DNA from 3 places in the Streptomyces sp. NPDC007905 genome. Region 2 is predicted to be linked to each of the others. Evidence: riboswitches for the same ligand, from Rfam matches in the RefSeq annotation. Region 2 holds a riboswitch; each other region holds the start of a gene.
What was found. Region 2 has a riboswitch for S-adenosylmethionine ahead of ACFZDC_RS03490 (ABC transporter permease subunit). Riboswitches for the same ligand answer to the same signal wherever they lie in the genome.

Region 1 (9,308 bases), on a different contig from region 2:
GCAGCGGGCCATCGTGGAGCGTGCTCTCAGGGTCGACTCCACGCCGGCCGTCCTGGGCGCCTGGTACTGGGTGAGCGACAAGGAACTCCACTACCGCCCCAAGGAGTACTGGCCGGCGCACGCCACGATCCAGGTCCACAGCAACCTGGACGGCGTCAAGATCAGTGACCGGCTGTGGGGCGGCAAGTCCAAGGCCCTGAAGATCACCACGGGTGAGAAGGTCGAGGTCGTCACGGACGCCTCGGCGCACCAGTTGACGTTCTACGAGAACGGCAAGGAGATCAACCAGGTCCCCGTCACCACCGGCAAGCCCGGCTTCGAGACCCGCAACGGCGTCAAGGTCGTACTGGAGAAGCAGTACTTCGTACGGATGCGCGGTACCACCGTCGGCATCGCCGAGGGCAGTTCCGACTCGTACGACCTCCCGGTCTACTACGCCACCCGGGTCACCTGGTCGGGGGAGTACGTCCACGCCGCCCCCTGGTCCGTCGGCTCCCAGGGGTACGCGAACGTCAGCCATGGCTGCACCGGCATGAGTACGTCCAACGCCGAGTGGTTCTTCGGCCACATCCACCAGGGCGACATCGTCAAGGTCGTCAACTCCGACGGCGACCCGATGGAGCCCTTCGGCAACGGCTTCGGCGACTGGAACGTGGACTGGAAGAAGTGGCGCGCGGGCAGCGCCCTCGTCAACGGCACCCCGGACGGCCCCGCACCACAGGACGCGCTGCGCCTGAAGCCAACGGCGGTGTGACTACCTCCAGGGGCGCGGGGCCGTGATGATGTGCGGCTCCGCCGCGCGGGCGCGACCAGCCACACACGACCGGCAGTCGCGCACCCCCCCTCGCGCCCCTGGCGCTCAGGCGCTCAGCAACCTCTTCCGACGGAGCAGGGCGGCCAAGGCGGACGCGAACTCCACCGGATCCACCGGCAGGGTGACCGCCGCGTCAGCCCGGCTCCACGTGGCCAGCCACGCGTCCTGGGGCCGTCCCATCAGCACCAGCACGGGTGGGCAGTTGAAGACCTCGTCCTTGATCTGCCGGCACACCCCCATGCCACCCATCGGCACGGCCTCGCCGTCGAGCACACAGACGTCGATGCCACCCTTGTCCAGCTCGCGCAGCACGGCCTCAGGAGTCGCACACTCGACGAACTCGACCAGGGGGACATCAGGAGCCGGCCTGTGGCCGGAGGCCAGCCGCACCTGTTCCCGTGTGTTGGAGTCGTCGCTGTACACCAGCACTGTGGCGGTCGGCTGCATGCTTCCTCCGAGACGTCAGCGTCCTACGGACAGGGCCGTTCGGGCCGGATGTTACTCCCCTGAACACCACGTCAACACCGGTTCGGCGGGTAGCAACACTCCGAACGGCACCCCCCGGAGTGAGGGCGGGATAAGCGACCGACATAATGTCGGTCGTGGCGACAGCAACGACAGTAGAAACCGGGCACGCGCACCCGTCGGTCAACCGGCCGAACCTCACCAGCGTCGGAACCATCATCTGGCTGAGTTCCGAGCTGATGTTCTTCGCGGCCCTCTTCGCGATGTATTTCACCCTGCGATCGGTGACGGGTCCGGCGCACTGGAAGCACATGGCCGATGCGCTCAATGTGCCCTTCTCCGCGACGAACACCACGATCCTGGTGCTCTCCTCGCTCACCTGCCAGCTCGGCGTGTTCGCGGCCGAGCGCGGGGACGTGAAGAAGCTCCGTGGCTGGTTCATCCTCACCTTCATCATGGGTGCGATCTTCATCGGCGGTCAGATCTACGAGTACACCTCGCTGGTGAAGGAGGACGGGATCTCCCTGTCCTCCGACCCGTACGGCTCGGTGTTCTACCTGACCACCGGCTTCCACGGCCTGCACGTGACGGGCGGTCTCATCGCCTTCCTGCTGGTCCTCGGCCGCACCTACGCGGCGAAGAGGTTCACTCACGAGCAGGCGACCGCCGCCATCGTCGTGTCCTACTACTGGCACTTCGTCGATGTGGTCTGGATCGGCCTCTTCGCCACGATCTACCTGATCAAGTAGCCGGGACCGCTCCCGCACATCCAGAAGCATCGACGCAGAAGATCCTGACACCGGGGTAATCCGTGAAAAAGCTCTCCGCACGACGACGCCATCCGCTGGCGGCGGTCGTCGTCCTACTCCTCGCGCTGGCGGCCACTGGGGGGCTGTATGCCGCGTTCGCGCCCGCGAGCAAGGCACAGGCCGATGAAACCTCCCAGTCCCTGACCATCAAGGAGGGCAAGAAGCTCTACGAGGTCGGCTGCGCCAGCTGCCACGGCACCGGTGGCCAGGGCTCCTCCGACGGCCCCAGCCTGGTCGGCGTGGGCGCCGCGGCGGTCGACTTCCAGGTCGGCACGGGCCGCATGCCCGCCGCCACCTCGCAGGGCCCGCAGGTCCCAAAGAAGAAGAACATCTACACCCAGGCCGAGATCGACCAGCTCGCGGCGTACATCGCCTCGCTGGGTGCCGGTCCCGCGGTGCCGACGAAGGAGCAGTACGGCCCGGACGGCGCGGACATCGCCAAGGGCGGCGAGCTGTTCCGCACCAACTGCGCGCAGTGCCACAACTTCACCGGCAAGGGTGGTGCCTTGACCAAGGGCAAGTTCGCGCCGACGCTGGAAGGCGTCGACCCGAAGCACATCTACGAGGCCATGCAGACGGGCCCGCAGAACATGCCGTCCTTCCCCGACACCACTCTGACGGAGAAGAACAAGAAGGACATCATCGCGTACCTGCACGCGGTCGACAGCAGTGAGACGGACAACCCCGGCGGTATGGAGCTGGGCGGCCTCGGGCCGGTCACTGAAGGTCTGTTCGCCTGGATCTTCGGTCTCGGCGCGCTGATCGCGGTCGCCGTCTGGGTCGCCGCTCGGACCGCAAAGGCCAAGAAGTCATGAGTAGCCAAGACATTCCAGAAGAGAACCTGCCCGCTGAGCAGGACCACGCGCACGGCGCAGTGAGCGTCGCGGACGAGGAGAACCCGTTCGCCGACCCGGGTCTGCCGCCTCACGAGCACCGGATCCAGGACATCGACGAGCGGGCCGCCAAGCGGTCCGAGCGCGTCGTCGCCCTGCTGTTCACGGTGTCGATGCTGGCCACCATCGGCTTCATCGTGTCGTACGTGGCGATCCCGCACGACAAGTCGATCTTCGTCTTCCCGATCGGGCACCTCAGCGCGCTGAACTTCGCGCTCGGCATGACCCTCGGTACGGCGCTGTTCTGCATCGGCGCGGGCGCGGTCCACTGGGCCCGCACCCTGATGTCCGACGTGGAGGTCGCCGACGAGCGTCACCCGATCGAGGCCTCGCCCGAGGTCCGCGCGAAGGTCCACGCCGACTTCCGCGAGGGCGCGAAGGAGTCGGCGCTCGGCCGCCGCAAGCTGATCCGCAACACGATGTTCGGCGCGCTCACCCTGGTGCCGCTCTCCGGCGTCATGCTGCTGCGCGACCTCGGCCCGCTGCCCGGTACCTCGCTGCGCCACACCCTGTGGGCGAAGGGCAAGCTGCTCGTCAACACGAACACGAACCAGCCGCTGCGTCCCGAGGACGTCGCCGTCGGTTCGCTGACCTTCGCCAAGCCCGAGGGCCTGGAGGAGACCCAAGAGGACTTCCAGAACGAGATCGCCAAGGCGGCCCTGATGATCATCCGGCTCCAGCCGGAGAACATCAAGGACAAGCGCGAGCTCGAGTGGTCGCACGAGGGCATCGTCGCGTTCTCGAAGATCTGCACCCACGTGGGCTGCCCGATCTCCCTGTACGAGCAGCAGACGCACCATGTGCTGTGCCCGTGCCACCAGTCCACCTTCGACCTCTCCGACGGTGCCCGAGTGATCTTCGGCCCCGCCGGTCACGCCCTGCCGCAACTGCGCATCGGCGTGAACGACGAGGGTTACCTCCAGGCGCTCGGCGACTTCGAGGAGCCCGTCGGTCCTGCATTCTGGGAGCGCGGATGAGTACTGCAGCGAACGAAGAGCCCCGCCCCCGCGGGAAGGCACCGGCCGGCGAGCGGGTCGCCGACTGGGCCGACGGCCGGCTCGGGATCTACTCCCTGGCCAAGTCCAACATGCGCAAGATCTTCCCCGACCACTGGTCGTTCATGTTGGGCGAAGTCTGCCTGTACAGCTTCCTCATCATCATCCTGACCGGTGTCTACCTGACGCTGTTCTTCCACCCGTCGATGAACGAGGTGGAGTACCACGGCAGCTACGTCCCGCTGCAGGGACAGCTGATGTCCGAGGCGTTCAGCTCGACCCTGCACATCTCCTTCGACGTGCGCGGTGGTCTGCTCATCCGGCAGATCCACCACTGGGCCGCGCTGATCTTCCTCGCCGGCATGTTCGTGCACATGATGCGCGTGTTCTTCACCGGCGCGTTCCGCAAGCCGCGTGAGATCAACTGGCTGTTCGGCTTCCTGCTGTTCGTCCTCGGCATGTTCACCGGCTTCACCGGTTACTCGCTCCCGGACGACCTGCTCTCCGGCACCGGTGTCCGCTTCACCGAGGGCGCGATCCTGTCGATGCCGATCGTGGGAACGTACATCTCGTTCTTCCTCTTCGGCGGTCAGTTCCCCGGCCACGACTTCGTCGCCCGGTTCTACTCGATCCACATCCTGCTGCTGCCGGGCATCATGCTCGGCCTGGTGGTGGGCCACCTGATCCTGGTCTTCTACCACAAGCACACGCAGTTCGCGGGTCCCGGAAAGAGCGAGAAGAACGTCGTGGGCATGCCGCTGCTGCCGGTGTACATGGCCAAGGCGGGCGGCTTCTTCTTCCTGGTCTTCGGTGTGATCGCGGCGATCGCCGCGGTTGCCCAGATCAACCCGATCTGGGCCATGGGCCCGTACCGCCCGGACCAGGTGTCCACCGGCGCCCAGCCCGACTGGTACATGGGCTTCGCCGAGGGTCTGGTCCGCTACATGCCGGGCTGGGAGATCAACTTCTGGGGTCACACACTCGTCCTGGGCGTGTTCATCCCGCTGGTGCTCTTCGGCCTCGTCCTGGGCGTGATCGCGCTCTACCCGTTCATCGAGTCCTGGGTCACCGGCGACAAGAGCGAGCACCACATCCTGGACCGCCCGCGCAACGCCCCGACCCGTACCGCGTTCGGTGCCGCCTGGGTGACCGTGTACATGGTCGGCCTGGTCGGTGGTGGCAACGACCTCTTCGCCACCCACTTCCACCTGTCGATCAACGACGTCACCTGGTTCGTCCGGATCTTCTTCTTCGCCGGACCGGTCATCGCGTTCATCACCACCAAGCGGATCTGCCTCGGTCTGCAGCGCCGCGACCGCGACAAGGTGCTGCACGGTCGCGAGACCGGCATCATCAAGCGCCTGCCGCACGGTGAGTTCATCGAGGTCCACGAGGCGCTCAGCCAGGAGCAGCTGCACACCCTCACGGCTCACCACCAGTACGAGCCGGCCGAGGTCGGCCCGGCGGTCGACGAGAACGGTGTCGAGCGCAAGGTGAAGGCGTCCGAGAAGCTGCGCGCCAAGCTCAGCCACGCCTACTACAGCGGGGACAACCAGATCCCGAAGCCCACCGTCGAGGAGTACAAGGAGATCACGAGCGGCCACGGCCACCACTGATCACCGCGTCGCCACGCCACGGCTAAGGGCCTCGTCCGGCTTACGGACGGGGCCCTTCGCCGTGCCGCGGGCTGGATAGGGTGGCCTCACACTGTTCTTCCACGACACCCAGGAGCGGCTCATGAGCGCTGTGACCCCCGCTGGAGGCGACACCGCGGCGGGCCGTTCCTGGCCCGCCCTGCTGAACGGGCTGCTGGACGGCCGGGACCTGTCCGCCGACGACACGGCCTGGGCGATGGACCTGATCATGCGCGGCGAGGCGACCGACGCGCAGATCGCCGGGTTCATGGTGGCCCTGCGGGCCAAGGGCGAGACGGTGCAGGAGATCAGCGGACTCGTGCGGACCATGTACGAGCACGCCAATGTGATCGAGGTACCGGGTCCGGCCGTCGACATCGTCGGAACCGGCGGCGACGGCGCCAGGACGGTGAACATCTCCACGATGTCGTCGATCGTCGTCGCCGGGACGGGAGCGAAGGTCGTCAAGCACGGCAACCGCGCCGCGTCCTCGGCCTCCGGGTCCTCCGACGTCCTGGAGAAGCTCGGTATCAATCTGAACCTCACCCCGCAGCGGGTCGCCGAGGTCGCCGACGAGGCCGGCATCACCATCTGCTTCGCGGTGAAGTTCCACCCGTCGCTGCGTCATGTCGCGGCCGCCCGGGGTCAGTTGGGCATCCGCACCACGTTCAACGTGCTCGGTCCGCTGACCAACCCGGCCAAGGTGCGCGCCCAGGCGGTCGGTGTCGCCGACCCGCGCATGGCGCCGATCGTGGCCGGGGTCCTCGCCGAGCGCGGCAACTCCTCCCTGGTCTTCCGGGGTGACGACGGCCTGGACGAGCTGACGACCACGTCCACCTCCCGGGTCTGGGTGGTCCGGGACGGCAAGGTCACGCAGGAGAGCTTCGACCCTCGGGACGTCGGCATCGACCTCGTACCCGTGGACGCCCTGCGCGGCGCCGACGCGGCCTACAACGCGGAGGTCGCCCGTCGTCTCCTGGACGGCGAGCAGGGGCCGGTCCGGGACGCGGTCCTGCTGAACTCGGCGGCCGCGCTCGTCTCTCTGCACCCGACGGACGCACCGCTCGCCGAGCAGCTGCGCGCCGGTATGACCATGGCAAAGGAATCGATCGACTCGGGCGCGGCGAAGCTGGCGCTGGAGCGGTGGGTGGCCGCGAGCAACGCGTAGTGCCTGCGGCGGGCCGAGCCGATCGGGTCGTGGTCGGCTCGGCACCGCCGGTTCCGTCGTCGTGGTCGCGTGCCGTCGCGGCGGCACGGCGCTGGGCGTCGTCCCGGCATCCGGACAGAAGTTGCGCCCCGGTGATCAGCTCGGCTAGTTTTCCGACCAGGTCATGAGCGACAGTCATTCGGCCCCGGCCGGCTGTCCGGCAACCCTCCGTCCGTGGCGGGGTGCCCCGGGTGAAGACCAGGCCGTAGGCAGTGAGGTCTACGGCAAGCGCGGACCCCTCGCACGCTTCTGAATGAGCGTGGGGCCAGGGGTCCTGGTCGTTCGAGGGAGCCTTCCGTGAGCAAGCGAATGCGATAGGGCCGCAGAGCCCCGCCTCCGCACACCCCTTTTTCTTTTTCCCTCACCCGCGCTTGAGCCCTGTCCGCTCGTGCGGTGAGTCCCACCTGCTTGCACGGGAGTTCACCCATGTCCGTCTTCACCGCTGCCGCCGACCAGACCGTTTGCCGTGACATTTCGGCGGCGCTGCCCGTTCTGGGCCGGGATGTCACCGTCCCGCTCGTGACGGGCGGCGAAGTCACCTACGCGGCGCTCGACTACGCGGCCAGCGCCCCCGCCCTGCAGCGCGTCTGGGACGACGTGGCCGCGTACGCGCCGTACTACGGCAGCGTCCACCGCGGCGCCGGCTACCTGTCCCAGCTCTCCACCGACCTGTTCGAGAACGCCCGCCGGACGGTCGCCGAGTTCCTCGACTGCCGTGCGGCCGACCAGGTGATCTTCACCCGGTCGACCACGGACTCCCTGAACCTGCTCGCCCGCGCGCTCCCCGCCGACTGCCAGGTCTTCGTCTTCGAGACCGAGCACCACGCCTCCCTGCTGCCCTGGCAGGACGCCCGAGTCACGTACCTCGACGCACCGCGCACCCCGCGGCAGGCCGTCGAGACCCTGGAACGGGCGCTGGCCGGCCGCGACCCCCACGCCCCGGCCCTGATCTGCGTCACCGGTGCCTCCAACGTCACCGGCGAGCTGTGGCCGGTGCGCGAGCTGGCCGCCGCGGCCCACGCGCACGGCGCCCGGATCGTCCTGGACGCCGCCCAGCTGGCCCCGCACCACCCGGTGTCGGTGACGGACCTGGACGTCGACTGGGTCGCCTTCTCCGGTCACAAGCTGTACGCCCCGTTCGGCTCCGGCGTCCTGGCCGGCCGCGCCGACTGGCTGGTCGCGGCCGAGCCGTACCTCGCGGGCGGCGGCGCGAGCCGCAAGGTCACGCGACGCGAGGACGGGGGAGTGACCGTGGAGTGGCACGAGACCGCCGCACGTCACGAGGCCGGCTCCCCGAACGTCATCGGCGCCTACTCCATCGCCTCCGCGTGCAAGGCGCTCACCGAGGCCGGCTTCGACACCCTGGTCGCCCGCGAGCAGTACCTGATCGGCAAGGTGCGCGCGGGCCTGGCCGACGTCCCCGAGGTCAGGATCCTCTCCCTCTTCGGTGACGACGCCCCGCGCGTCGGCGTCCTCTCCTTCGTCGTCGAGGGCTGGAACAGCTCCCACTTCGCCGCCGCCCTCTCCGCCGAGTACGGCATCGGCGTCCGCGACGGCCTGTTCTGCGCCCACCCGCTGGTGCGCACCCTGCTGGGCAGCGACCCGCAGACCCAGGGCGAGTGCGGTGCCCCCGAGGCCGCGCCCGGCGAGAAGTCCCTGAACGCCATCCGGGTCAGCTTCGGCGCGGGCACCCCGGACGAGCACGTCGAGCGGTTCGTCAACGCCGTGCGGGAGCTGGTCACGGACGGCACCAAGTGGCAGTACCGCACCGAGGACGGCCGCTGCGTCCCGGCCGTCTGACGGACGTCCGGCACCGCCGGGCACCGGTGTCGCGGCCGTGGACGTGACGCTCTGGTCAGTTGTCCAGCCCGATCGCGAAGGCCGCCTCCAGGTCGTGCTGGGAGTAGGTGCGGAACGCGACGTGTGTGTCGGTGCCCTCGACGCCGGGGATCTTGCTGATCCGGCCGGGGATGACCTCGGCGAGGTCCTCGTGCTGCCGTACCCGCACCATGGCGATCAGGTCGTAGGTGCCGGTGACCGAGAAGACCTCGCTGACGCTCTCCAGCGCGGCGATCTGCTCCGCGATCTCGGGGATCCGGTCCACGCTGGTCTTGATCAGGACGATCGCGGTGATCACGACTGGTTCTCTCCCTCGGGTACCGGAGCGGCTGCGGGCTTCACTCTAGTCGCCCGCCCGTCTCCCACCACCGCCCTGCCGAGGCCGCCCGTCGGGCCCCTCTTCCTTCCGTAACGCACCCATGCGTAGCCGAAGCCGAGGCCGAAGCCGACGAGGTGGGCGAGGTAGGCCACCCCGGGCCCCTCGCCCGAGCGGCCCGCCGCGAGCCACTGCAGGGCCGCCCAGAAGGGCAGCACGACCCAGGCCGGGAAGCGCATCGGCAGGAAGAAGAGAAAGGGGAGGAGACTGGTCACACGGGCGTGGGGGAACAGGTAGAGGAACGCTCCGAGGACCGCCGAGATTGCCCCGGAGGCG
Region 2 (9,308 bases):
CGTGGCCCACCGCGAGGGTGTCGCAGGGGATGCGGCGGGCGCCGCCGGGTGCGAGCCGTCCGTCCCGGTCGAGCGCGGCGACGGTGACCGCCTCCAGCCGGTCGGTGCCGTGCGCCTCCACGACGGTGTGCCGGGTCAGGGTGCGGACACCGTGCCGCAGTAACCGGCCCGCGTACCCGGCACCTTCGGCGAGCTTCCCGGGCTGCGCGGCGAACGCCGGTGCCCGTCGCAGCAGGGCCCTCGGATCGGCGGACTCGACCAGCGCCGCCACGTGGGCACCCGCCGCCGCGAGGCCGGTGGCCACGGGCAGCAGCAGGGGTCCGGTGCCGGCGACCACGGCGGTACGGCCCGGCAGCACCAGGCCGCCCTTGAGCATGGCCTGGGCGCCGCCCGCGGTGACGACACCGGGGAGCGTCCAGCCCGGGAAGGGCAGCACCCGCTCGTAGCCGCCGGTGGCGAGCAGCACGGCGTCGGCGCGTACCGTGACCCCCTCCTCCTGCAGCGGGCCGCGCAGCGCGTGCACCGTGAACGTCGCGGCGCCCGACTCCCTTGTCACGCACCAGACATGGTGATCCGCCAGATGGACCGCGTGCCCCGCGGTGCGGTGCCGGTCGAGGCCGTCCCGCAGCCGTTCCCAGGTGCGCCACTGGTGGTGCAGGGCCTGCGGCCGGCGTGCCCCCAGGGCGGCGGCGGGCTGCCGGTAGAACTGCCCGCCCGCCTGCTCGGCCGCGTCCACGAGGGTCACGCGCACGCCCCGCGCGGCCGCCGCCAGTGCCGCGGCCAGTCCCGCCGGGCCCGCCCCGACGACGGCGAGATGCGGTCGCTCAGTCATCGTCCCCGCCCGTCCCCTCCTGTGTGCGGATCACATCACCCGGTCGTACCGGCACCAAGCAGGCCCGTTGGTTCGCACGGCCGTTGACCGTCACCAGGCAGTCGAAGCACACCCCGATCCCACAGAACACCCCGCGCGGCCGGCCGGCTCCGCGTGCGCCGCGCCAGGAGGTCGTCCCGGCCGCCCACAGGGCGGCAGCGACCGTCCGGCCGGGCAGTGCCGCCACGGGCCTGCCGTCGAAGGTGAAGGTGAAGGCGGCGCCCGCCCTGGCCCGGGCCAGTTCCCGCGGGTTCACCGCGTGGTCCCTCCGTTCGCCTCGAACCGCTCCGGACGGAACGGCGCGAGATCCAGACCGGCCGTCTTCCCGGTCAGCGCCTGGGCGATCAACTGCCCCGTTCCGGTGGCCAGTGCGATGCCGGCGCCCTCGTGGCCGCAGGCGTGATACAGCCCGGGCACCCGGGGGTCGGCGCCGATCGCCGGGAGGTGGTCGGGCAGATAGGGCCGGAATCCCGCGTACGTCCGCAGTGCACGCACCCGCTCCAGGAAGGGGAACAGCGCGATCGCCCCGGCCGCCAGCGCCCGTACCGCGCGAAGGGACAACGAGCGGTCGAAACCGACCCGTTCACGACTCGCCCCGATCAGGACGGGGCCGGCGGCCGTGCCCTCGACGACCGGCGAGGTCCTCAGCGTGGCCGAGTCGCTCGCCACGTCGGCCACGTAGTCCGCGGCGTACACCTTGTGCCGGACCATGCGCGGCAGCGGCTCGGTGACCAGGACGAAGCCGCGCCGCGGGAGGACCGGCAGGTGTACGCCCGCCAGCGCGGCCAGGTCGCCGCCCCAGGTGCCGGCCGCGTTCACCACCGCCGGCGCGTGGATGTCCCCCTGCCCGGTACGGACGCCGAGCACCGTGCCGTCGGCCGCGCGCAGCACCCCGGTCACGGCCCGGCCCGTGTGCAGGCGCGCTCCGGAGGCGTGGAGCAGGTGGGCGGCGGCCAGCGCGGGCATGACCTGCGCATCCTGCGGATAGTGGACACCACCCGCCATGCCGGGGGCCAACCGCGGTTCCAGCTCGCCCAGTTCGTCGGCGCCGACGGGCTCGGCCGTGACACCGGCGGCCCGTTGGCCCTCGGCGAAGTCCGCCAGCGCGCCGAGGGTGCCGGGCGTCGAGGCGACCACCACACCGCCCTTGGGCTCGTACTCGACCGACGCCCCCAGTTCCCCGGCCAGCTCCGCCCACAAGCGGGCCGACAGCAGGGCGAGATCCAGCTCTGGGCCCGGTCCCTTGTCGGAGACCAGCAGGTTGCCCTCGCCGGCGCCGGTGGTGCCGCCGGCCACCGGGCCCCGGTCCACCACCCTCACGTCGAGGCCGGTCCGAGCGGCGTACAGCGCACAGGCCGCGCCCACCATGCCGGCTCCGACCACCACGACATCGCAGGTCAGTCGCTTCGCCACATCAGTACTATGTCACATGTCGCACTCCCTGAGGAGACCCCGCACCGCCCTCGTCACCCGGCCGGAGTCCCAGGCGTGGACGCCCCCTTGACGCCGCGAGGAGACCGGATCGACACTCCTGGGAGGGAATCCTAGTGAACAGGTAGGGAAACATGGTGCGCCTCGGAACGGTCGCCGACCGAGCGGGCCGTACGTCGTTGCGCGCGCCGCTTCTCACCTCCCGCCTGCACATCGACCTGCTGCGTGTCTGCAGCGCGATCAGCCGTCAGCGCTGAGCCGGGCCCACCCTCGCACCCACCCACCGGGAACGCTTCCGTCGCGCGCACGTCCGCGCGCCCGCACCAGGGGAGACGCATGTCCATCACTCCGCTCGCCGCCGTCCCGACCGCCCGCCGCACCGCACCGGCCTTTCGGGGCCGGATCGGCAGGGACGCGCGCAGCGGCCACTACGCGGTGCCGCACCGCTATCGCCTCCATCTGTCCACCGCCTGTCCCGACGGGCTGCGGCTCGCCATCGGCCACAGCCTCCTCGGTCTCGACGCCGGCTGTCCGGTCACCTTCCTGCCCGCCGTACCGGACTGTCCCGGCGGCGGCCACTCGGCCCTGCGGCCGCTGTACGAGGCGAGCGCCCACCACTACACCGGACCGGCCCTCGCCCCGGTGCTCAGCGACGACTGGTCCGGACGCATCGTCAGCACCCACACCCCGGACATCCTGCGCGACCTGGACCGCTTCCCGCGCGACGGCCGGCCCTCTCTGTATCCGTGCGGCACGGAGAGCCAGATCGAAGCCGTCGAACGGCTCTGCGCCGGCATCCAGGGGGCCGCGCAGCGCGCCGGACAGGCCGACTCCGACCCCGCCGAGCGCGCCGCCGCACTGGAGGTGCTGCTGGACACGCTGGGCAGGCTGGAGCGGCACCTGGAGGGGGAGGAGTCCATCATCGACGGCCGGCTCACCGCGGCCGACATCGAACTGTGGGTGTCCCTGGTGCAGTTGGACACCGTGCACCGCTACCACCTCGACGCGTCCGCCGTGCACCGCATCGCCGACCACCCGGCGCTGTGGGCCCACGCCCGCCGCCTGGCCGCCCGGCCCGCCTTCGGCACCCACCTGGACCTGGACGGCATCGCCCGCCGCCACCACGGTCGGTGCCAGGGCCTCGAGGCCGCCGGAGCCGCTGTCCAGATCCTGGACTGGACCACCCACGTCGCGCAGGCACCGGACAGTCACCGCTGGTGAGAGCCGGTCAGGCAGGTCCACCCAACGGACAACCGTTGACATTCGAACGGTCAACTGCCTTACTTGCGGCTCAGAACGGTCATGAGCGTCAGCGCCAAGCCCTGGCTCGCTGACCGGCAACCCTCGCATCGCGGTGGGGTGCCCCAGGTGACGACCGGACCGGACGACGTTTTCGGTAAGCGCGAGGGCCCTGCGGGGCCGGAACAGTGACAGGTGACGCCATGCACGCAGCTCTCCGGACGGCGACGAGCCGCGTCCAGAGTTGCGTGGCGCCGTACGCCGGGCTCCTCGTCGCCGACCGCGCCGTCGATCTGCTCCGCGTCAACAGCGCACTGTGTACCGCATCGGGCCGTGCCCGCTGTCGGGGCTGACCTCCTCTTTCCAGTCCCCGCGTGCCTGACGCACACCGTCTCGGCGGTGTGCCGTTGTCCGCCCAGCCCCCGGTTCCCGCGCGTTCCCGTGTGCCGCCCCGTGCCGTAGCGCCGCCGTGGCCCACACCCGCTCGCCGCGATCCCGGGGTGTCCGACTCCGCCGGAGCCCGCCATGAGTGAACCCCCGGGCGCAGCCTTGTCCCTCGCCGAGGCGCCCACCGTCCACACACCGTCAAAGTCCTTCACCGCGCAGCGGGTTCAGCCGCTGCGCCGGCCCGGCCGGTGGATCGTCACCGCCGTCGTCCTCGTGCTCGTCGCGCAGATCGCACACGGACTCGCCACGAACCCCTTCTACCAGTGGGACCGCTTCCGTTACTGGTTCCTGCGCCCCACCCTCCTCGACGGGCTCGTCGTCACCCTCGAAGTCACCGCGTTCAGCGCCGTGCTGGGCCTGCTCGGCGGCATCCTGCTGGCCCTCGGCCGCCTCAGCGGCAGTCCGGTGCTGCGGGCGGTGAGCTGGACGTACACCTGGCTGTTCCGCTCCGTACCGCTGATCGTCGTCCTGATCTTCCTCTACAACTTCTCCGCCCTGTACAAGACGCTGAGCCTCGGCATCCCCTTCGGACCGGCCTTCGTCACCTTCGACGAGTCCAGGCTCGCCACCGACATGACGGTCGCCGTCATCGGTCTGAGCCTCAACGAGGCGGCGTACGCGTCCGAAGTCGTACGCGGCGGCATCCTCTCCGTCGACCAGGGCCAGCACGAGGCGGCGGCCGCGCTCGGCCTGCCGAAGGGCTACCAGTTCACCCGCATCGTCTTCCCGCAGGCCCTGCGGTCCATCACCCCGAACTACGTCAACCAGCTCATCGGCCTGATCAAGAGCACGTCCCTGGTGTTCTACGTCTCGCTGCTCGACCTGTTCGGCTCGGTGCAGACCATGGGCAGCACCTACCCCGGCGACATCGTGCCGCTGCTGCTCGTCGCCACCGTCTGGTACCTGATCCTGACCAGCGTGGTGTCCGTCGTCCAGTTCTACGTCGAGCGGTACTTCGCCCGCGGTGCCACCCGCAGCCTGCCGCCGACCCCGCTGCAGAAGGCGCGGGCGGGCCTGTGCGAGTTCCGGGCCCGGCTGCGCAGGGAGGCCGCCGTATGACCACCACCGACACCCTGGAGACGACGCCGGCCGCCCTGGAGGTGCACGACGTCCACAAGTGGTACGGCACCCACCGCGTCCTGGACGGCATCGACCTGACCGTCCGCCCCGGCGAGGTCACCGTCGTCATCGGACCCTCCGGCTCCGGCAAGTCCACGCTGCTGCGGGTCATCAACCACCTGGAGAAGCCCGAGATCGGCCACGTCAGCGTCGGCGGCGAACCGATCGGTGTGAGGCGGAACGGGGTGGGGGTCCCCCCGGCCGAAGGCTGGGGGAGGCTCAAGGAACTGAGCGAGCGGGCCATCCTGGCCCAGCGCAGCCGGATCGGCTTCGTCTTCCAGAACTTCAACCTCTTCCCGCACCTGACCGTCCTCGACAACGTCGCCGCGGCCCCCGTCGCCACCGGAAGGCTGAACAGGCCCGAGGCGCGGGAGCTGGCCCGCGAACTGCTCACCCGGGTCGGCCTCGGCGACCGCACCGGCGCCTACCCGAGGCAGCTGTCCGGCGGCCAGCAGCAGCGCGTCGCCATCGCACGCGCCCTCGCCCTGCGACCCGGCATCATCCTCTTCGACGAGCCGACCTCGGCACTCGACCCGGAACTCGTCGGCGAGGTCCTCTCCGTCATCAAGGACCTGGCGACCGGCGGCACCACCCTCGTCATCGTCACCCACGAGATCGGCTTCGCCCGCGAGGTCGCCGACCGGATCGTCTTCATGGACGGCGGAAGGATCGTGGAGCAGGGGCCGCCGGCCCAGGTGCTGGACCGGCCCCGGCACGAACGGACCCGGGACTTTCTGAGCAAGGTCCTGTGAGACGAGCCGAGTTCGGGCAGCCCCGACCGGTCCACCACGAGTTCCCCCCACCCCACCCTCATCACCCTCAGCAGCCTCATCACCCTCTGAACGACAAGGACAGCCATGCCCAGCCACCCTTCCCGACGCAGCCTGATACGCGGCATCGCCGCGGCGACCACCGCCGCCACCCTCGCCACCGGGCTCGCCGCCTGCGGTGGTGACAGCGACGCCGCGACCACGACCGCCGCCGCCGGCACGGTGACCGTGGGCAAGGTGTCCAACGGCGCGGCGACCGAAACCACGCTCAAGGTCTCCGAGGTGAAGTCGATCAGCGCCGAACTGCCCGCGTCCGTCCGCAAGAGCGGCACGCTCCGGATCGCCATCGGTGCCCTGCCCGACGGCTTCCCGCCGCTGGCCTTCGTCGGCTCCGACCAGAAGACCCTCACCGGCGCCGAGCCCGACTTCGGCCGCCTGGTCGCCGCGGTCCTGGGCCTGAGGCCGGAGGTGAAGAACTTCACCTGGGAGAACATGTTCGTCGGCATCGACAGCGGCAGGGCCGACGTCGGCTTCTCCAACATCACCGACACCGAGGAGCGCAAGAAGAAGTACGACTTCGCCTCCTACCGCAAGGACAACCTCGGCTTCGAGGTGCAGAAGAAGAGCACCTGGAACTTCGACGGCAACTACGAGAACCTCGCGGGCAGGACGGTCGCCGTCGACAACGGCACCAACCAGGAGAAGATCCTGCTGGAATGGCAGACCAAGCTGAAGAAGGAGGGCAAGACCCTCACCGTCAAGAACTTCGCCGGCAAGAACGCCACCTATCTGGCCCTCACGGGCGGCAGGATCGACGCGTACTTCGGTGCCAACCCCGGCCTCGCCTACCACGAGAAGCAGTCAGCCGACTCGCCCGCCCCGACCCGCAGCGCGGGCACCTTCTCCGGTGCCGGCACCACCCTGCAGGGCCTGATCGCGGCCACCACGAAGAAGGACAGCGGACTCGCCAAGCCGATCGCGGACGCCGTCAACCACCTGATCGAGAACGGGCAGTACGCCAAGTGGCTGGCGGCCTACAACCTCTCCAACGAGGCCGTCGACAAGGCGAGGGTCAACCCGCCCGGGCTGCCACTGGACAACTCCTGAGGAAAGGTCACACCCGGAGCGGTCACGCGAGTCGAGTGGAGACGTGGGCTGTGCGTCCGGGCCCGCGGCGGCCCAGCGGCACGCGGGCTCGACGACGGCGAGGACGCCTCGGTGACCGACCGGACCGGGACGCCCGAGCGATGGGGCGTCCCGGCCGGGGAGCGGTCGTGGCTCGCGCATCCTGCGGGTGCCCCCGCCCGAAGACACTTGGGGGGCGGGAACATCCGGGGCCGCCCGGGCGTTCCCCGTCATGACGAGATCCGCCAGGCGGACGCCGATCAGGCCCGCCGCGCCCGACGGAGGGAGGTGCCGGCCGTGACACACGCACTCCCGCTGCGCGTCCCTCACGCGTACCGCTCCGTCCGCCTGCACTCCCGGCCGCACATAGACCTCCAGCGCGTCGCCGGCGCGCTCTGTCGCCACTGACTTCTCCCGGTCCCACCTCCCGGGCCCGGGCCCTCACCCTGCCGCGCTCGCCCGCCGCCGACGTCCTGCCGCGCGAGCCGGTGTTCTCGTCCGGACATCCAGGAAGGCACCCACGTGTCCGCAACTCCTCCTTCTTTCCTGCACCTTGCCGTCGCCCTGGACGGCACCGGCTGGCACCCGGCCTCCTGGCGCGAGCCGGTGGCCCGGCCCCGGGACCTGTTCACCGCCGGCTACTGGGCCGACCTGATCACCGAGGCCGAGCGCGGCCTGCTCGACTTCGTGACCATCGAGGACGGCCTCGGCCCGCAGTCCTCCCGCTTCCTCGAGCCGGACGACCGCACCGACCAGGTACGCGGCCGCCTGGACGCCGTGCTCATCGCCTCCCGCGTCGCCCCGCTGACCCGGCACATAGGCGTGGTGCCGACGGTGGTGGCCACGCACACGGAGCCGTTCCACATCTCCAAGGCGATCGCCAGCCTCGACTACGTCAGCACCGGCCGCGCCGGACTGCGCGTGCAGATCACCGCCCGGCCGAACGAGGCCGCGCACTTCGGCCGCCGCACGATCCCGCTGATCGACGCCTACGACAGCCCGGCCGCCCTGGAGCTGGTCACCGAGCTGTTCGACGAGGCCGCCGACTACGTGGAGGTCGTGCGCCGGCTCTGGGACAGCTGGGAGGACGACGCCGAGATCCGGGACGCCGCCACCGGCCGCTTCATCGACCGCGACAAGCTGCACTACATCGACTTCGAGGGCCGCCACTTCAGCGTCAAGGGCCCCTCCATCACGCCCCGCCCGCCCCAGGGTCAGCCGGTCGTCACCGCCCTGGCGCACGACACCGTCCCGTACCGGCTCCTCGCCCGCCAGGCCGACATCGGCTACGTCACCCCGTACGACACCGACCAGGCGCGAGCGATCGTCGCCGAGATCCGCGCCGAGCAGACCGCGGCGGGCCGCGCCGACCAGGTCCTGCACGTCTTCGGTGACCTGGTCGTCTTCCTCGACGACGACCCGGCGGCTGCCCGGGCCCGCCGCGAGCGTCTCGACGCCCTCGCGGGGGAGCCGTACACCAGCGACGCCCGGATCTTCGCCGGTACGCCCGGGCAACTCGCCGACCTGCTGGAGGAGTTGCGGGAGGGCGGCCTGGCCGGCTTCCGGCTGCGGCCCGCCGTGGCCGGCCACGACCTGCCGCGGATCACACGGCACCTCGTGCCCGAACTGCAACGCCGGGGCCTGCTCCGGCACGCCTACGAGGCCGACACCCTGCGCGGCCTCCTCGGGCTCGCCCGCCCCGCCAACCGCTACGCCGCAGCCACCGCCTGAGCCGGAGGGACGCACGACCATGAGCAAGCCGCTGAAGCAGATCCACCTGGCCGCCCACTTCCCCGGCGTCAACAACACCACCGTGTGGAGCGACCCGGCCGCGGGCAGCCACATCGAGTTCAGCTCCTTCGTGCACTTCGCCCGCACCGCCGAACGCGCCAAGTTCGACTTCCTGTTCCTCGCCGAGGGACTCAGGCTGCGCGAGCAGGGCGGGAAGATCTACGACCTGGACGTCGTCGGCCGCCCCGACACCTTCACCGTGCTGGCCGCGCTCGCCGCCGTCACCGACCGGCTGGGCCTGACCGGCACCATCAACTCCACCTTCAACGAGCCCTACGAAGTGGCCCGCCAGTTCGCCAGCCTCGACCACCTCTCCGGCGGCCGCTCCGCCTGGAACGTGGTCACCTCCTGGGACGCCTTCACCGGCGAGAACTTCCGCCGCGGCGGCTTCCTGCCCCAGGAGGAGCGCTACTCCCGCGCCAAGGAGTTCCTGGCCACCGCCGGCGAACTGTTCGACTCCTGGCGCGGCGACGAGATCCTCGCCGACCAGGCCACCGGCACCTTCCTCAGCGACG
Region 3 (9,308 bases), on a different contig from region 2:
GTGAGGATCTCGTCCGCCGTGCCGGAGAAAGAGGCTCCGCCGCCGCCGTGGTTGTGGATGTCGACGAAGCCGGGCACCAGCCAGTGGCCGGTCACGTCGATCACGTCGGCGTTCCCGGGTGCCGAAGCCGCGATCCTCGTACCCTCCACGACCACCCGCCCGTCGTCCACCACCCCGGTGGGCAGCACCACCCGAGCACCTGCGAGAACCAAGCTGGGAGCCATCAGGCGGTTACCTCCGAGGGGTCGGTGGAGTCGAGGAGATCCCGGGCGAGAAGGCCCGCGCCCAGGCAGCCGGCGGTGTCGCCGAGTGCGGCGGGGACGATGGACGGCAGTTTCTGGAAGGTGACCCGCTGCCGGACGGCGTCCCGCAGTGGCTGGAACAACACTTCCCCCGCTTCGGCCAGGCCGCCACCGATGATGAGCGTGCGCGGGTCCAGCAGGGTGAGTGCGGTGACCAGCCCGTCGGCGAGCGCGTCCACCGCCCCCTGCCAGACCCGGACGGCGTTCGGGTCACCGGACACGACGGCCTTCGCGCAGTCGGCCGCGTCCGCGTCCGGGTCACCGCAGGCGGCGGCCCAGGCCTCGCTGACGGCGGACGCGGAGGCGTACCGCTCCAGGCAGCCGCGCTGCCCGCAGGGGCAGAGGATGCCGCCGGGCCGTACGACGACGTGCCCGATCTCGCCCGCGAAGCCGTGCGCGCCCGCCTCCACCCGTCCGTCCAGGCCGATCGCTCCGGCGATCCCGGTGCCCAGTGGCACGAACAGGAACCGGTCGGCGCCCTTGCCCGCGCCGATCCGGCCCTCGGCGAGCCCACCGGTGCGCACGTCGTGGCCGAGCGCGACGGGGACGCCGAGCCGGTCGGCGAGCAGGGCGCGCAGGGGTACGTCCCGCCAGCCGAGGTTGGCCGCGTAGACGGCGGTGCCGTGCTCCTCGTCGACGATGCCGGGGACCGCGAGGCCGGCCGCGGCGGCGGGTTCGCCGTAGCGCTCCACGCCGTACGCGCGCAGCTCGGCGGCGAAGTCGAGGATGCCCGCGACCACCGCGTCGGGGCCGCGCTCGCGGCCGGTCGCCCGGCGGGCGCGGTGCAGCAGCGCGCCGTCGTCGCCGACCAGGGCGGCCTTCATCCCGGTACCGCCCACGTCCAGGGCGATGACATGTCTCACGGGAACAGTGTGGCCCGCGGACCCATGAGAGGTCTAGTCCACTCACGTGGTGTAGACCTTATGTGTCCATATATTGAACGGTCAGACAGCAGGGTTGGGGTTTTGACGGTGCGTCGGCGTACGACAGGAACGATCGCGGTGGTGTCCGCACTGGGCATGACGGCGGTCCTCGGCGGCTGCGGGAGCACGGGGTCCTCCGACGTGACCCTCAGACTGGTCGCCGCCGACTACGGCGACTCCGCGGCGAACAGCTCCCAGAAGTACTGGGACAAGCTGGTCGAGACGTACGAGTCCCAGCACCCCGGGGTGAAGGTCGAGGTCAGCGTCTACTCCTGGAACGACGTCGACCGCAAGGTCAAGGAGATGGTCGGCGCCGGTCACGCCCCCGACCTGGCCCAGATCGGCGCCTACGCCGACTACGCGGCCGCGGGCAAGCTGTACCCGGCCTCCGACCTGCTGTCCATCCGCACCCAGGCCGACCTGCTCCCCCAGCTCTCCGACGCGGGCGAGTGGAAGCACGTGCAGTACGGCGTCCCGTTCGCGGCCTCCACCCGGGTGCTCTTCTACAACAAGACCCTCTTCGCCCAGGCCGGCATCACCCCGCCCACCACCTGGAGCGAGCTGGCGGCCGACGCCAGGGCGCTCAAGGACAAGGGCGTGAAATACCCCTACGCGCTGCCCCTCGGGCCCGAGGAGGCCCAGGCCGAGACCATGCAGTGGCTGCTGAGCGGCGGCAACGGCTACACCGACGACATCGGCACCTACACCATCGACTCGGCGCAGAACGTGCGGACCTTCACCTGGCTCAAGGACGAGCTGGTCGACAAGGGCCTGACGGGCCCGGTCGCCCCCGGTCGGCTCAACCGCGCGGACGCCTTCGACGCCTTTGCCGCAGGCCAGGTCGGCATGGTCAACGGGCATCCCACGCTGATCCAGCAGGCCGCCAAGAAGGGCGTGAAGTTCGGCACGGTCCGGATGCCGGGCCGCACCGGCAGGGCCAAGGCCTCGATGGGCGTCGCCGACTGGATGATGGGCTTCAAGCAGAACGGGCACGCCGAGCAGATCGGCGACTTTCTCGACTTCGTCTACGAGCAGAAGAACGTGCTCGCCTTCTCCCGCGAGTACGGCCTGCTCCCGGTCACCGGCTCCGCGTCCGACACCATGACCGCGTCGGACTCGGCCCCGGACAAGGAACTGCGGCCCTTCCTCGAGCAGCTGCCCACCTCCGAGCTGTACCCCGTCGGCAAGACCTCCTGGGCGGCGGTCAGCGCGGCCGTGAAGAAGAGCATCGGCCAGGCGGTCGCCCCCGGCGGCAGCCCCGGCGGCGTCCTGACCCGCCTGCAGTCGGCCGCCGCGGCGGCGGACAGCAGCGAGGCGAACTGAGCCGGCTGTCGGTGCCCGGCGTTACGGTGGCCCCCATGGAACTGGGCAGCCGCGAAAAGGCCATCCTCGCGCTGGAACGCCGGGGCTTTCCCGGCCCCGGCGCGAAGGAACGGGCGATACGCGAGGAACTGGGCCTGACACCGGTGCGCTACTACCAGCTCCTCAACGCGTTGCTGGACGACGAGCGGGCGCTGGCGCTGGACCCGGTGACGGTGAACCGGTTGAGACGCGTACGGGAGGCACGGCGGGCCGAGCGCTGAGGTTGCGCGGCTCCAGGCGTGACCTCGGCCCCAGCTGGATACTGTCGCTGTATGGACCTTCTGCCGACCCCGGCAACCCAGGCCGGGCGGGACGGACTCGCCGCGCTGCTCGCCATGCCGCACACCGCGGTGATCGGCCTCGACTTCGACGGCACACTCGCCCCCATCGTCGCCGACCCCGAGCAGGCCCGCGCCCACCCCGATGCCGTACCCGCGCTCGCCGCGCTCGCCCCCAAGGTCGCCTCCGTCGCCGTGGTCACCGGCAGACCCGCCGAGGTCGCCGTGCGGAACGGCGGCTTCGCGGGCGTGCCCGGCCTGGAACATCTCGTCGTCCTCGGCCACTACGGCGCCGAGCGCTGGCAGGCCGCGACCGGCGAGCTCAGCGCACCACCACCGCACCCCGGCGTGGCCGCGGTCCGCGCCGAGCTGCCGGGCCTCCTGGACCGCGTCGGCGCCGGGCACGGCGCGTGGATCGAGGAGAAGGGGCGTGCGGTCGCCGTCCACACCCGCCGTGCCGACGACCCCCAGGCCGCCTTCGAGGCCCTGCGCGAACCCCTCGCCGACCTCGCCACCCGGCACGGCCTGATCGTCGAGCCCGGCCGGCTGGTCCTCGAACTCCGCCCGCCCGGCATGGACAAGGGCGTCGCCCTCCTCGACCACGTCCGCGCCACGGGCGCCGGGGCCGTCCTCTACGCCGGCGACGACCTCGGCGACCTCCCCGCGTTCGCGGCGGTCGAGAAACTCCGCTCGGACGGCGTCCCCGGCCTCCTGGTCTGCAGCGGCAGCACGGAGGTCACCGAACTGGCGGAACGGGCGGACATGGTGGTGGAGGGTCCCGAGGGTGTCGTGGGACTGCTGCGGGCACTGGCGGAGCGGATCGGCTGACTCAGCCGTTCAGCGCACCCAGCTGATCCAGGAACCACTGAGCGGGCGGCAACGCGGTGGCAGCGGCCGCCAGCCGCTTGGAGCGCTCCGCCCGCTCGGCCCCCGGCAGGCTCAGCGCCTCGTGCAGCGCCCGCGCCGTCCCCACGATGTCGTACGGGTTCACCACGAACGCGTTCTCGCCCAGCTCCTCGTACGCCCCGGCCTCCCGGGACAGCACCAGTGCGCAGCCCTCGTCGGAGACGACCGGCACCTCCTTGGCGACCAGGTTCATGCCGTCCCGGATCGGGTTGACCAGGGCGACGTCGGCCAGCCGGTACGCGGCCAGCGAGCGCGCGAAGTCGTCCTTCACATGGAGCACCACCGGCGTCCAACCCGGCGTGCCGTACACCGAGTTGATCTCATCCGCCACCCGCTGCACCTCGGCCGTGTACTCCCGGTAGACGGCGAGGTCCTGCCGGGACGGGTAGGCGAAGGCCACGTGCACCACCCGTTCGCGCCACTCGGGGTGGTCCTCCAGCAGCTGCCGGTACGCCAGCAGGCCGCGCACGATGTTCTTGGACAGCTCGGTGCGGTCCACCCGGACGATCGTTCGGCGCCCCTCGCCGATCTCCTTCCGCAGCAGGGCCATCCGTTCGTCCACGTCCGCCCGGTGCGCCCGCTCGCGCAGGAAGTCCGCGTCCGCCCCCAGCCCGTGCACCCCGATCCGGGTCCCGGAGGGGATGCCGGGGCCCAGTACCGCGTGACAGCAGTCGGTGAACGCGTCCGCCCACCGCCGGGTCAGGAACGCCGCCCGGTCCGCGCCGAGGATGCCCGTCAGCAGCTCGGCCGCGATGTCGTCGGGCAGCAGGCGGAAGTAGTCCGGCGGGGCCCACGGGGTGTGCGAGAAGTGGCCGATGCGCAGGTCGGGACGGAGCTGGCGGAGCATCCGGGGCGCGAGGGCCAGGTGGTAGTCCTGGATCAGCACCGCGGCGCCCTGCGCCGCCTCCTCGGCCAGCGCCTCGGCGAACGCCTGGTTGTAGGCCTCGTACGACGCCCACTGCCGTCGGAACTCCGCGTCGAAGATCGGCTCCAGCGGGGTCTGGTACAGCATGTGGTGGACGAACCACAGCACCGAGTTCGCGATGCCGTTGTACGCGTCGGCGAACACGCTCGTGTCGATGTCGAGCATCCGCACCCGCTGCCCACCGGTGTCCTCGGCCGGCAGCAGCCCACCGCCCGCGCGCCGCACCGCCTCGCGGTCGCCGTCGCCCAGCGCGGCGCACACCCACACCGCGTTGGCGTCGGACCCGATGGCGGACAGCCCCGAGACCAGCCCGCCACCACCCCGTTTGGCGTGCAGCGAGCCGCCCGCGCCGTCGGGGCGCACCTCGTACGAAACCGGGCCGCGGTTGGACGCGACCAGCACCTCAGCACCGTGCCTGGAAGCCATAAGCCTCAACCTAGCCCGGCCCGGAAACCCTCAAACGTACGTTCCACCCTCGAGGGGGCTGTATACAGCCGTTTCCCAGTGCGAGTGCGCCCTCACGCCACCCGGCGCGCCGCGTACTCCGCGATCTCCGCCATCGGCGGGCGCTCCTCGGTGTCCACCGAATAGGTGCGCGGCTCGAACCCGTCCTCACCCCGCTCGAACTGGGTCAGGGACGGACGGATGAGATGCCCGCGGGCGAGCCTCAGCTGCGCCGTGCGGTAGATCGCCGCGGCCATCCGGCCCAGCGCCTGTCCGTCCTGGTGCCGGTGCTTGCGCACGCCCACGTCGACCTGCGCCAGCGCGTCCAGGCCCACCAGGTGCAGGGCGTCCACCAGCATGCCCAGCTCCACGCCGTATCCCACCGGGAACGGCAGCTGCTCCAGCAGCGATCGGCGGGCCGCGTACTCGCCGCCCAGCGGCTGGACGAAGCCGGCCAGCTGCGGCCAGTGCATGTTCAGCAGCGGGCGGGCCATGAGTTCCGTGACCCGGCCGCCCTGGCCCGCCCGTCGCCCGGCAGCACCCTTCTGCCGAGCTCCTTCGGCGCCCACCTCCTCGCTGCCGAGCGGGCGGTCGTACATGGCCTTGACCAGGTCGACGCCCGGGTCGGTGAGCAGCGGGCCGACGATCCCGGAGACGAAGTCGGAGGAGAACTCCTTCAGGTCGGCGTCGATGAAACAGACGATGTCCCCGCCGGTCACCAGCAGGGAGCGCCACAGCACCTCGCCCTTGCCGGGGACGGCCGGGATACGCGGGAGGATGTCGTCGCGGTGGACGACCCGGGCGCCCGCGGAGGCGGCGACCTCGGAGGTCTGGTCGGTGGACCCGGAGTCGACGACCACGATCTCGTCGACCAGCGGGACCTGTTGCATGAGGTCGTGACGGACGACCGCGACGATGTCGCCGACCGTCTCCTCCTCGTTCAGCGCGGGCAGGACGACGGAGACGGACTGGCCGGTGCGCTGCTTGGCGGCCAGTATGCGGTGGAGAGGGCGATCGGCCACGGACCAGGAGCGGGTGGCCAGCCAGCGCTCGACTTCTTCCAGCACGGTCTGCGGCTCCTCACTGTCGTGATCACAGCGGTGACTCGGTGTGATCCATCTCGCGGTTCGGACGACTATCTCAACTGTCCTGGCCTTCGGTTACAGTCTTGAACAACGCCGATGACCATTGCATGTCGGGGGTCGCGCGCGTTCACAACCACATACAGCTCATCCAGAGGGGCAGAGGGACACGGCCCGATGAAGCCCCGGCAACCCTCCAGTCGGTTCTCGTTCTCCAGCGAGGCTCCCGGCTAGGGAAGGTGCCAAATCCGTCTCACGGCGAGATGCGTCGTGAGGAAGATGAGGAGAAAGGGCCTCGCCTCCATGGCTGTGCAGACCGTTGCAAGCACCAGCAATCCCACCGTCGACCTCGGCCCCGCCGCGGCCCTGAGCTGCCGCGAGTGCGGTCACCGGGTGCCCCTCGGGCCGGTGTTCGCCTGCGAGGAGTGTTTCGGCCCGCTGGAGATCGCCTACGACTTCTCCGCCTACGACACCGAAGAGCTCCGCAAGCGTATCGAGGCGGGCCCCGCGAACATCTGGCGTTACGCGCCGCTGCTGCCCGTCCCCGCCGACGTGGCCGACAAGCCCAACCTCAACCCGGGCTGGACCAAGCTCGTCAAGGCCGACAACCTGGCGCGCGAACTGGGTGTCACCGGCGGGTTGTATGTGAAGGACGACTCCGGCAACCCGACGCACTCCTTCAAGGACCGAGTGGTCGCTCAGGCTCTGGAGGCGGCGCGCGCCTTCGGCTTCAGCACGCTCTCCTGCTCCTCGACCGGCAACCTGGCCGGTGCCGTCGGCGCCGCGGCCGCCCGGGCCGGCTTCCGGTCCTGCGTGTTCATCCCGCACGACCTGGAGCAGGGCAAGGTCGTCATGGCCGCGGTCTACGGCGGTGAGCTGGTCGGCATCGAGGGCAACTACGACGACGTGAACCGCTTCTGCTCCGAGCTGATCGGCGACCCGGCCGGCGAGGGCTGGGGCTTCGTCAACGTCAACCTGCGGCCTTACTACGCGGAGGGCTCCAAGACCCTGGCGTACGAGATCTGCGAGCAGCTCGGCTGGCGGCTCCCCGACCAGATCGTGGTCCCGATCGCCTCCGGCTCCCAGCTCACGAAGATCGACAAGGGCCTACGGGAACTGGTCGAGCTCGGGCTCGTCGAGGACAGGCCGTACAAGATCTTCGGTGCCCAGGCCGAGGGCTGCTCGCCGGTGTCGACCGCGTACAAGGCGGGCCACGACGTCGTACGGCCGCAGAAGCCGAACACCATCGCCAAGTCGCTGGCCATCGGCAACCCGGCCGACGGGCCGTACGTCCTGGACATCGCGCGCCGCACGGGCGGCGCGGTGGAGGACGTGACCGACGAGCAGGTCGTGGACGCGATCAAGCTGCTGGCCCGCACCGAGGGCATCTTCGCCGAGACGGCCGGTGGCGTGACGGTGGGCGTGACGCGCAAGCTCATCGAGAACGGCGTCCTGGACCCGTCGCTCACCACGGTCGTCCTCAACACCGGCGACGGCCTCAAGACCCTCGACGCGGTGGCCGGCACCGGCCTCACCGCCACCATCCGCCCGACCCTGGACTCCTTCCGAGAGGCTGGCCTCGCATGAGCGTGACCGTTCGCATCCCCACCATCCTGCGCACCTACACGGACGGCCGGGCGGAGGTCCCCGCCGAGGGCGCGACCCTCGCCGAGGTCATCGAGAGCCTGGAGAAGAACCACGCCGGCATCGCCGCCCGGGTGCTGGACGACCAGGGCAAGCTGCGCCGTTTCGTCAACGTGTACGTCAACGACGACGACGTCCGCTTCGAGCAGGGGCTGCAGACCGCGACCCCGGACGGTGCCGGTGTCTCCATCATTCCGGCCGTCGCCGGCGGCTGAGCATTACCTTCGGTAACCGCGGTTACCGATTGTTCATCGAATGGCCTCCTCCGTGAGAGAAACGGAGGGGGCCATTCAGTGTGATTGAGCGCGGTACAGTTGGGGAAAGCGTTCCGGATCTGCGGGTCGCAGGCCCCGGAAATCGCGCCGCACACCCGACAAGAAGTAGCCAAAATGCGCGGGTTTTATGCGGCTTTTGAGCCATTTATGGAGCCCGACTTGCCCTGAATTTGTCTGAATTCTCGTCAGATTCCGGATCGGGCTCGTCCAGAATTCTCGTCCGATTGACCTGTTGCAGACGGCAGTTGGACAGATACATTCAGCCGCGGTCGACGCGTTCCGGCGCACGCCCCCGACCAATGGGGGGTGAGGTCTGACCCGGGTCCGCGAAGTGTGGATCTGTGCAAGGGCCAGTAATAGGGGAGTTAGGCATGGCTCAGGGCACCGTCAAGTGGTTCAACGCGGAGAAGGGCTACGGCTTCATCGCGGTCGACGGTGGTGCGGACGTCTTCGTCCACTACAGCGCGATCCAGATGGACGGCTACCGCACCCTGGAAGAGGGCCAGCGGGTGGAGTTCGAGATCTCGCAGGGCCAGAAGGGCCCGCAGGCCGACATGGTTCGCGTCACCGCCTGAACGTTCTTCACGCGAAGGGCCCACACCCCTCGGGGGTGTGGGCCCTTCGTCCTGTTCGCCCCGGGCTGATCCCCCCAAGGCGCTTGCACTCGCCATGCCCGAGTGCTAATCATTGCGTTAGCACTCTGAAGGTGAGAGTGACAAAGAAGGACCGGGTCGGTGAGGCCCGCAGGCCACGTGGGGCAAGGAACCACAGGCCGGCGAGCCGTCCGTCGCGGGCGCGGGCGCGGTCCGAAGGAATCACCCCCAGTCCTGGAGGGACCACTTCACATGGCCAAGATCATCGCGTTCGACGAGGAGGCGCGGCGCGGCCTCGAGCGCGGCATGAACCAGCTCGCGGACGCCGTGAAGGTGACGCTCGGCCCCAAGGGCCGCAACGTCGTCCTCGAGAAGAAGTGGGGCGCCCCCACGATCACCAACGACGGTGTCTCCATCGCCAAGGAGATCGAGCTCGAGGACCCGTACGAGAAGATCGGCGCCGAGCTGGTCAAGGAAGTCGCCAAGAAGACGGACGACGTCGCCGGTGACGGAACGACCACCGCGACCGTGCTCGCCCAGGCCCTGGTCAAGGAGGGCCTGCGCAACGTCGCCG

Region 1: linked by a shared signal. The riboswitch ahead of ACFZDC_RS21855 (aminotransferase class V-fold PLP-dependent enzyme) and the one ahead of ACFZDC_RS03490 (ABC transporter permease subunit) in region 2 are both predicted to bind S-adenosylmethionine.
Region 3: linked by a shared signal. The riboswitch ahead of thrC (threonine synthase) and the one ahead of ACFZDC_RS03490 (ABC transporter permease subunit) in region 2 are both predicted to bind S-adenosylmethionine.

The regions. Positions count from the first base shown of each region.
Region 1 is NZ_JBIBKS010000012.1:34,247-43,554, reverse strand. It holds gene ACFZDC_RS21890 (Ig-like domain-containing protein) at 1-754, shown strand, start outside; gene ACFZDC_RS21885 (hypothetical protein) at 860-1,261, opposite strand; gene ACFZDC_RS21880 (heme-copper oxidase subunit III) at 1,408-2,028, shown strand; gene ACFZDC_RS21875 (c-type cytochrome) at 2,091-2,903, shown strand; gene ACFZDC_RS21870 (Rieske 2Fe-2S domain-containing protein) at 2,900-3,958, shown strand; gene ACFZDC_RS21865 (cytochrome b N-terminal domain-containing protein) at 3,955-5,592, shown strand; gene trpD (anthranilate phosphoribosyltransferase) at 5,714-6,778, shown strand; SAM riboswitch class IV at 6,938-7,054, shown strand; gene ACFZDC_RS21855 (aminotransferase class V-fold PLP-dependent enzyme) at 7,244-8,617, shown strand; gene ACFZDC_RS21850 (Lrp/AsnC ligand binding domain-containing protein) at 8,673-8,954, opposite strand; gene ACFZDC_RS21845 (rhomboid family intramembrane serine protease) at 8,951-9,308, opposite strand, start outside.
Region 2 is NZ_JBIBKS010000001.1:726,816-736,123, reverse strand. It holds gene ACFZDC_RS03515 (FAD-dependent oxidoreductase) at 1-832, opposite strand, end outside; gene ACFZDC_RS03510 (2Fe-2S iron-sulfur cluster-binding protein) at 825-1,127, opposite strand; gene ACFZDC_RS03505 (FAD-dependent oxidoreductase) at 1,124-2,284, opposite strand; gene ACFZDC_RS03500 (putative leader peptide) at 2,437-2,559, shown strand; gene ACFZDC_RS03495 (glutathione S-transferase C-terminal domain-containing protein) at 2,639-3,523, shown strand; SAM riboswitch class IV at 3,601-3,711, shown strand; gene ACFZDC_RS03490 (ABC transporter permease subunit) at 4,067-5,047, shown strand; gene ACFZDC_RS03485 (ATP-binding cassette domain-containing protein) at 5,044-5,859, shown strand; gene ACFZDC_RS03480 (transporter substrate-binding domain-containing protein) at 5,965-6,984, shown strand; gene ACFZDC_RS03475 (putative leader peptide) at 7,096-7,410, shown strand; gene ACFZDC_RS03470 (LLM class flavin-dependent oxidoreductase) at 7,525-8,733, shown strand; gene ACFZDC_RS03465 (NtaA/DmoA family FMN-dependent monooxygenase) at 8,753-9,308, shown strand, end outside.
Region 3 is NZ_JBIBKS010000019.1:107,195-116,502, reverse strand. It holds gene nagA (N-acetylglucosamine-6-phosphate deacetylase) at 1-224, opposite strand, end outside; gene ACFZDC_RS30120 (ROK family protein) at 224-1,165, opposite strand; gene ACFZDC_RS30115 (extracellular solute-binding protein) at 1,304-2,548, shown strand; gene ACFZDC_RS30110 (DUF3263 domain-containing protein) at 2,584-2,808, shown strand; gene otsB (trehalose-phosphatase) at 2,860-3,693, shown strand; gene ACFZDC_RS30100 (trehalose-6-phosphate synthase) at 3,695-5,122, opposite strand; gene ACFZDC_RS30095 (glucosyl-3-phosphoglycerate synthase) at 5,215-6,207, opposite strand; SAM riboswitch class I at 6,367-6,508, shown strand; gene thrC (threonine synthase) at 6,526-7,809, shown strand; gene ACFZDC_RS30085 (MoaD/ThiS family protein) at 7,806-8,081, shown strand; gene ACFZDC_RS30080 (cold-shock protein) at 8,513-8,716, shown strand; gene groL (chaperonin GroEL) at 8,987-9,308, shown strand, end outside.